DNA from 2 places in the Sporosarcina sp. FSL K6-2383 genome. Region 2 is predicted to be linked to the other one. Evidence: a T-box and tRNA genes for the amino acid it is inferred to sense, from the RefSeq annotation. Region 2 holds a T-box; the other holds one or more tRNA genes.

Region 1 (3,376 bases), 1.6 Mb from region 2:
GGTGAAATTATAATACCTGTGAAGATGCAGGTTACCCGCGACAGGACGGAAAGACCCCGTGGAGCTTTACTGTAGCCTGATATTGAATTCCGGTGCAGCCTGTACAGGATAGGTAGGAGCCTAAGATTCCGGAGCGCCAGCTTCGGAGGAGGCGTTGGTGGGATACTACCCTGGCTGTATTGGACTTCTAACCCATGCCCCTTATCGGGGCAGGAGACAGTGTCAGGTGGACAGTTTGACTGGGGCGGTCGCCTCCTAAAGAGTAACGGAGGCGCCCAAAGGTTCCCTCAGAATGGTTGGACATCATTCGTAGAGTGCAAAGGCATAAGGGAGCTTGACTGCGAGACCTACAAGTCGAGCAGGGTCGAAAGACGGGCTTAGTGATCCGGTGGTTCCGCATGGAAGGGCCATCGCTCAACGGATAAAAGCTACCCCGGGGATAACAGGCTTATCTCCCCCAAGAGTCCACATCGACGGGGAGGTTTGGCACCTCGATGTCGGCTCATCGCATCCTGGGGCTGTAGTCGGTCCCAAGGGTTGGGCTGTTCGCCCATTAAAGCGGTACGCGAGCTGGGTTCAGAACGTCGTGAGACAGTTCGGTCCCTATCCGTCGCGGGCGCAGGAAATTTGAGAGGAGCTGTCCTTAGTACGAGAGGACCGGGATGGACACACCGCTGGTGTACCAGTTGTCTTGCCAAAGGCATCGCTGGGTAGCTATGTGTGGACGGGATAAATGCTGAAAGCATCTAAGCATGAAGCCCCCCTCGAGATGAGATTTCCCATTACGCAAGTAAGTAAGTTCCCTCAAAGAAGATGAGGTTGATAGGTCTGGGGTGGAAGCGCGGCGACGTGTGGAGCTGACAGATACTAATCGAACGAGGACTTAACCTTCTAGTAAAAAGGGCAGGTTGGCCCTGATTTGTGAAACACACTGTCTGTTTTATTCAGTTTTGAACGAATAAGTACCGTTCATAAAAAAGTGCTTGCAAATCTTAACTGATTTGATATAATGAGTATTGTCTTTGGAAAAAGATGATGCAGGTCTGGTGCCGATGGCGAAGAGGTCACACCCGTTCCCATACCGAACACGGAAGTTAAGCTCTTCAGCGCCGATGGTAGTTGGGGGTTTCCCCCTGCAAGAGTAGGACGTCGCCGGGCCTGTAATTCATTACATATAACATTCAAAACGTCTAATTTTACTTATTGTAATCCCGGTAAAAGTGGGAGAAGCGAGTAGTACAAGGAAACGATTGAGAGAACGAAGGAGCGTACATAACTACGTGACTGAGTAAGCGAATGAAGTTGACGCAGTAATGCGAAGCTTATCGCACTTTTACCCAGGAGGATTAGCTCAGCTGGGAGAGCACCTGCCTTACAAGCAGGGGGTCGGCGGTTCGAGCCCGTCATCCTCCACCATTTTTTTATAAATACACTTTAGCCGGTGTAGCTCAACTGGTAGAGCAACTGACTTGTAATCAGTAGGTTGAGGGTTCAAGTCCTTTCGCCGGCACCACTTTTCGAGCCATTAGCTCAGTTGGTAGAGCATCTGACTTTTAATCAGAGGGTCGCAGGTTCGAATCCTGCATGGCTCACCATTTTTCATTTTCATGACTGCGAGTCATGTTATATATTGCGGGTATGGCGGAACTGGCAGACGCGCTAGACTTAGGATCTAGTGCCTTCGGGCGTGGGGGTTCGACTCCCTTTACCCGCACTTATAATGCGGAAGTAGTTCAGTGGTAGAATACGACCTTGCCAAGGTCGGGGTCGCGGGTTCGAATCCCGTCTTCCGCTCCAATTCTTTGCCGGGGTGGCGGAACTGGCAGACGCACAGGACTTAAAATCCTGCGGTAGGTGACTACCGTACCGGTTCGATTCCGGTTCTCGGCACCAAATCTTATAAATTAAGTACACTTATATGCGCTCGTAGCTCAATTGGATAGAGCACCTGACTACGGATCAGGAGGTTGTGGATTCGACTTCTGCCGGGCGCGCCATTATATTTTATATCTAACGGGAAGTAGCTCAGCTTGGTAGAGCACTTGGTTTGGGACCAAGGGGTCGCAGGTTCGAATCCTGTCTTCCCGACCACTTTATGGGGCCTTAGCTCAGCTGGGAGAGCGCCTGCCTTGCACGCAGGAGGTCAGCGGTTCGATCCCGCTAGGCTCCACCAAAAACAACTTATATAAAGATCCTGGCGGCGTAGCTCAGCTGGCTAGAGCGTACGGTTCATACCCGTAAGGTCGGGGGTTCGATCCCCTCTGCCGCCATCTTAAAGGACCTTTAGCTCAGTTGGTTAGAGCAGACGGCTCATAACCGTCCGGTCGCAGGTTCGAGTCCTGCAAGGTCCACCAGTACTATATTTTCACATGGAGGTATACCCAAGTTCGGCTGAAGGGAACGGTCTTGAAAACCGTCAGGCGGGTTAAACCGCGCGGGGGTTCGAATCCCTCTACCTCCTCCATTTTTCTTGATTAATGAATCACATTGAAAAAAATAGTAATAATATTGTCGCGGGGTGGAGCAAGTCACATAACGAAGAATGTGATTTGTGTAATTTCCTGAAAGGAAATTACAGCGAAATCCTAGATGGAAAATGAATTGCGTGTACTTTTTATTATTATGAATAATATTGTCGCGGGGTGGAGCAGTGGTAGCTCGTCGGGCTCATAACCCGAAGGTCGCAGGTTCAAATCCTGCCCCCGCAACCAAATGGTCCCGTGGTGTAGCGGTTAACATGCCTGCCTGTCACGCAGGAGATCGCCGGTTCGATCCCGGTCGGGACCGCCATTTTTTCAAAAATACATAATGTGGCTCAGTAGCTCAGTCGGTAGAGCAAAGGACTGAAAATCCTTGTGTCGGCGGTTCGATTCCGTCCTGAGCCACCATCTTATGCGGATGTAGTTTAGTGGTAAAACCTCAGCCTTCCAAGCTGATGATGAGGGTTCGATTCCCTTCATCCGCTCCAAAATTAGGGCCTATAGCTCAGCTGGTTAGAGCGCACGCCTGATAAGCGTGAGGTCGGTGGTTCGAGTCCACTTAGGCCCACCATTCCGCAGTAGCTCAGTGGTAGAGCAATCGGCTGTTAACCGATCGGTCGTAGGTTCGAGTCCTACCTGCGGAGCCATTTATATGGGGAAGTACTCAAGTGGCTCAAGAGGTGCCCCTGCTAAGGGTATAGATCGCGTAAGCGGTGCGAGGGTTCGAATCCCTCCTTCTCCGCCATATATTTGGCCCCTTGGTCAAGCGGTTAAGACACCGCCCTTTCACGGCGGTAACACGGGTTCGAATCCCGTAGGGGTCATACAATAAAAAGCTAGGTTATGAGTTCTTCAAGAACTCATAACCTAGCTTTTTTCCTACTTTGAGAATTATA
Region 2 (3,376 bases):
TTCCACTAATGTAATGGTCGAATCTTCGCGAACAATGCCTTCTTCAAGTACACGGCACAAATAACCCGTAAATCCTGTATCAACCATCCCTTTCATAAGGGGAGGCAGGTCAGTTCTTTTCGTAATCGTGCTGCATGGAATTCGGCCCTGTGTCACTTGGATCACAGCATCTCCAAGACGAAAAATATCTCCGATATGAATGTCTTGTTCAAGCATATTCGTTACGGTTATATTTTCCCCGAAAGCCGCGCTTGGTAGGGGATTGTTAAACTGCTGCGCCCAATATGCATAGTGCTCGTACGGATAGACACAAACAGCGCGGTCAAGCCCACCATGATGTTGTAAATCTGCTACGCCATCACCTCGAAATCCATCTTTCGCTAGAAAAACTTCCTCAACCGAATCTTTACAAATAGCCGTTTCTACTTCTTTGTCTTTACCGTAATTCATTTTTTTCGGTAAGCCGATGGAAAGGTTTTTTAATTCAATATTAGGTGTCATATTATGTACCTGCTTTCTGCCGAATTCAACTTTTCTTATAATTAAACCACAGTAGAAGTTTGTTATCAAAATATTTAAAGAGTAGTTGTAAATTGTGTTGAATAAAAGTCCGACCAGTTGAAGATGAATGTCTTGGCACGAAGTGAAATGGATATGATATTGAGAAAGATGATGGAACTGTAGATAGGGATATAGTAATTTGCAGCATGCGAGGAGTTAAATATCATGAAAGAATTCAAAATAACTTATTTTTTTGATGAAAATCATTACATCAGAAGATTTATTCATATGGAGTCAAAGGAAAGTGCAGAAGAGCTAATCCGAGGTGAACGGGATCAATATATATCGTTTTGGGATAGTAGGGAAATCTATCATGAATTAAATACACAAAACGTTCGGGTTGTTCAACTATCCGAGTATTTTAGAATTGATAAAAGTAATTCATCGGCGCCACTACCAAAATGTTAGAAAAATTTAGTCCTTGACTATATGCGTGTCAATAAATATAATAATAAAAATAATCAATGTATAATATAAACTAACTGGCGATGAAGAGAAGAGTAATTGAGGCTAATTATTTTCAGAGAGCTCCGTTTGCTGTGAAGGAGTAATAATAACCTCAATGAAAAAAGACTTGGAGCTTCGTATGGAACTAAGTAACAAATCTTAGTCATCATGCGACGGGTTCTCCCGTTATAGAGATAGGGTATAATCGAACGTTGACGTACCCGAAGAGATTGGTATGGCAACATATCAATAAACTGAGGTGGTACCACGAAGTTCACAACTCTCGTCCTCAAGATAGATAATCTTGGGGGTGGGAGTTTTTTGTTGTTTATAAAGCTATGGATGGCTAGTTAGAAATATTTGGTGTCATCATGCTCGATAACAGAAAATGGAGTGGTAAACATGAGTAATGAACAAATGATTCATAGAAGAGAGAAATTAGATGTGATGCAATCGCGTGGCATTCCATTGCACCCTGAAAGTTTTCATACGAATTATGAACTGTATGAAGCGGCAATGCTTGAGGATGGTATGAGCAACGTTCAAGTAGCTGGAAGAGTCATGAGTATTAGGTATTTTAGTAAATTATGTTTTATTACGATTTCAAACATACAAGGAAGTTTGCAACTTCTATTGAAGAAAGAAGAGGTTGGTGAGGAATCCTTTCAACTGTTCCATGAATTGCTAGATATAGGGGATTTTATCGGTGTGAAGGGGAAAATGTACAGCACGAAAACGCATGAGAAGACCCTTCGTATCGAGAGTTATGTATTTCTTGGGAAGTCAATACGTCCTCTTCCAGATAAATGGCATGGATTAAGCAATATAGATCTTCGCTATCGACAGCGCTATTTGGATGTCATCATGACAAAGGAGACACAAAATCGATTATTAGCTCGAACAAAAATGGTCAGTTCAATTCGCAGGTTCTTTGAGGATCAAAATTTCTTAGAGGTTGAAACGCCTGTTTTACAGCAAACGTCGTCTGGTGCACTTGCAAAACCGTTTAAAACTTACCATAACTCCTTGGATTCTGAGTTTTACTTACGCATAGCCCCAGAAACTTATTTAAAAAGGCTAATTGTCGGTGGTTTTACGAAAGTATTTGAATTTGCAAGGTGTTTTAGAAATGAAGGGATAAGTCCTCAGCATCTTCAGGAATTCACAATGGTTGAAGGGTATGCTGCCTATTGGAACTATAAAGATACGATGAAGTTAATGCGTGAGATGATTTTGTATGTTTTGGATCGAACATTCGATACGACCATTTTAACTGTCCAAAGTCAATCGATTGATTTCTCATTAGAATGGGACGTCGTATCTTTCAGAGATCTGATTGTAAACGATACGGGGATTGATATAGATCTTTATCCAACTGTGCAAGAACTGTATGCAGAAACGAAAAGAAGAAATATCCTATTGGACCATTCGGATATTGAATCAATGGGGAGAGGAAATTTTATAGATCTTCTTTATAAAAAAATGTGTCGTCCATATCTGATACGCCCGACGTTTCTAGTTCAGCACCCGATTGATTTATCACCGCTAGCTAGAGCAAATGATGATAATCCAGCTCTAACGGATCGTTTTCAGTTAGTGGTGAATGGGGCGGAAATCATAAATGCTTATTCAGAACTAGTCGATCCACTTGAACAAAGAAGGAGGTTGGAAACACAAGCACAGCTTAGGAACAATGGAGATGTTGAGGCCATGGAGATGGATGAAGATTATCTAACTGCGATGGAATATGGCATGCCGCCTATTTCAGGTTGGGGATTCGGAATTGAACGATTGTTAATGGTGCTGAGTGATAGCGATAATATTAAGGATTGCGTGTTCTTTCCATTAACTAAAAAGCTATAGAAGTTGAGTAACATTACTTTTTTCATGAGTGTATGGCACACAATCATAAAAGGTTAGCGTCGCTGACCAACAGCTTTATAGAGTATGTATCCTGATAAGGCTATATATTGGAAGGAGGCAGCTATTGAAATAGGAGTGATAATGAGTGGAAGATACAAACCGAAAATTATGGCAGAGTTTTGACAACCTACAGAAGGCATTAAACCGTTTAGAAGAAGCCCTACATGAAGATCAAGGGAATAGTCTCATCGTAGATGGAACGATTCAACGTTTTGAATTTACTGTTGGGATTTATTGAAAGATATTAAAAAATTATTACTCTGTGAAGAAATAGAAGCGAAAACACCCCGTGAAACATTGAAAGAAGCCTATCAAGTAGGCTGGCTCCAAAATGAACGAGCATGGTTGCAAATGCTAAAATATCGAAATGAAGCCTCATATGCATACGAGGAAGAGATGGCACGGCGGATTTTACAAAACATTGTTGGGTATTATCCTGAAATGA

The links. The T-box of region 2 lies ahead of lysS (lysine--tRNA ligase). A T-box ahead of a tRNA ligase gene usually reads a tRNA of that ligase, here a tRNA-Lys.
Region 1: it encodes a tRNA-Lys, which carries the amino acid that the T-box ahead of lysS (lysine--tRNA ligase) is inferred to sense. The anticodon was not compared.

Annotation. Positions count from the first base shown of each region.
Region 1 covers NZ_CP152017.1:3,066,643-3,070,018, reverse strand. The annotation lists rRNA gene MKZ10_RS15445 (23S ribosomal RNA) at 1-891, shown strand, start outside; rRNA gene rrf (5S ribosomal RNA) at 1,043-1,158, shown strand; tRNA gene MKZ10_RS15435 (tRNA-Val) at 1,341-1,416, shown strand; tRNA gene MKZ10_RS15430 (tRNA-Thr) at 1,438-1,513, shown strand; tRNA gene MKZ10_RS15425 (tRNA-Lys) at 1,520-1,595, shown strand; tRNA gene MKZ10_RS15420 (tRNA-Leu) at 1,633-1,714, shown strand; tRNA gene MKZ10_RS15415 (tRNA-Gly) at 1,723-1,797, shown strand; tRNA gene MKZ10_RS15410 (tRNA-Leu) at 1,805-1,893, shown strand; tRNA gene MKZ10_RS15405 (tRNA-Arg) at 1,921-1,997, shown strand; tRNA gene MKZ10_RS15400 (tRNA-Pro) at 2,015-2,091, shown strand; tRNA gene MKZ10_RS15395 (tRNA-Ala) at 2,098-2,173, shown strand; tRNA gene MKZ10_RS15390 (tRNA-Met) at 2,197-2,270, shown strand; tRNA gene MKZ10_RS15385 (tRNA-Ile) at 2,278-2,354, shown strand; tRNA gene MKZ10_RS15380 (tRNA-Ser) at 2,372-2,464, shown strand; tRNA gene MKZ10_RS15375 (tRNA-Met) at 2,637-2,711, shown strand; tRNA gene MKZ10_RS15370 (tRNA-Asp) at 2,715-2,790, shown strand; tRNA gene MKZ10_RS15365 (tRNA-Phe) at 2,813-2,888, shown strand; tRNA gene MKZ10_RS15360 (tRNA-Gly) at 2,895-2,968, shown strand; tRNA gene MKZ10_RS15355 (tRNA-Ile) at 2,975-3,051, shown strand; tRNA gene MKZ10_RS15350 (tRNA-Asn) at 3,053-3,127, shown strand; tRNA gene MKZ10_RS15345 (tRNA-Ser) at 3,135-3,225, shown strand; tRNA gene MKZ10_RS15340 (tRNA-Glu) at 3,233-3,304, shown strand.
Region 2 covers NZ_CP152017.1:1,497,900-1,501,275, forward strand. The annotation lists gene MKZ10_RS07470 (MOSC domain-containing protein) at 1-501, opposite strand, end outside; gene MKZ10_RS07475 (hypothetical protein) at 727-969, shown strand; T-box leader at 1,041-1,302, shown strand; gene lysS (lysine--tRNA ligase) at 1,411-2,871, shown strand; partial or broken gene MKZ10_RS07485 (HI0074 family nucleotidyltransferase substrate-binding subunit) at 3,017-3,376, shown strand, end outside.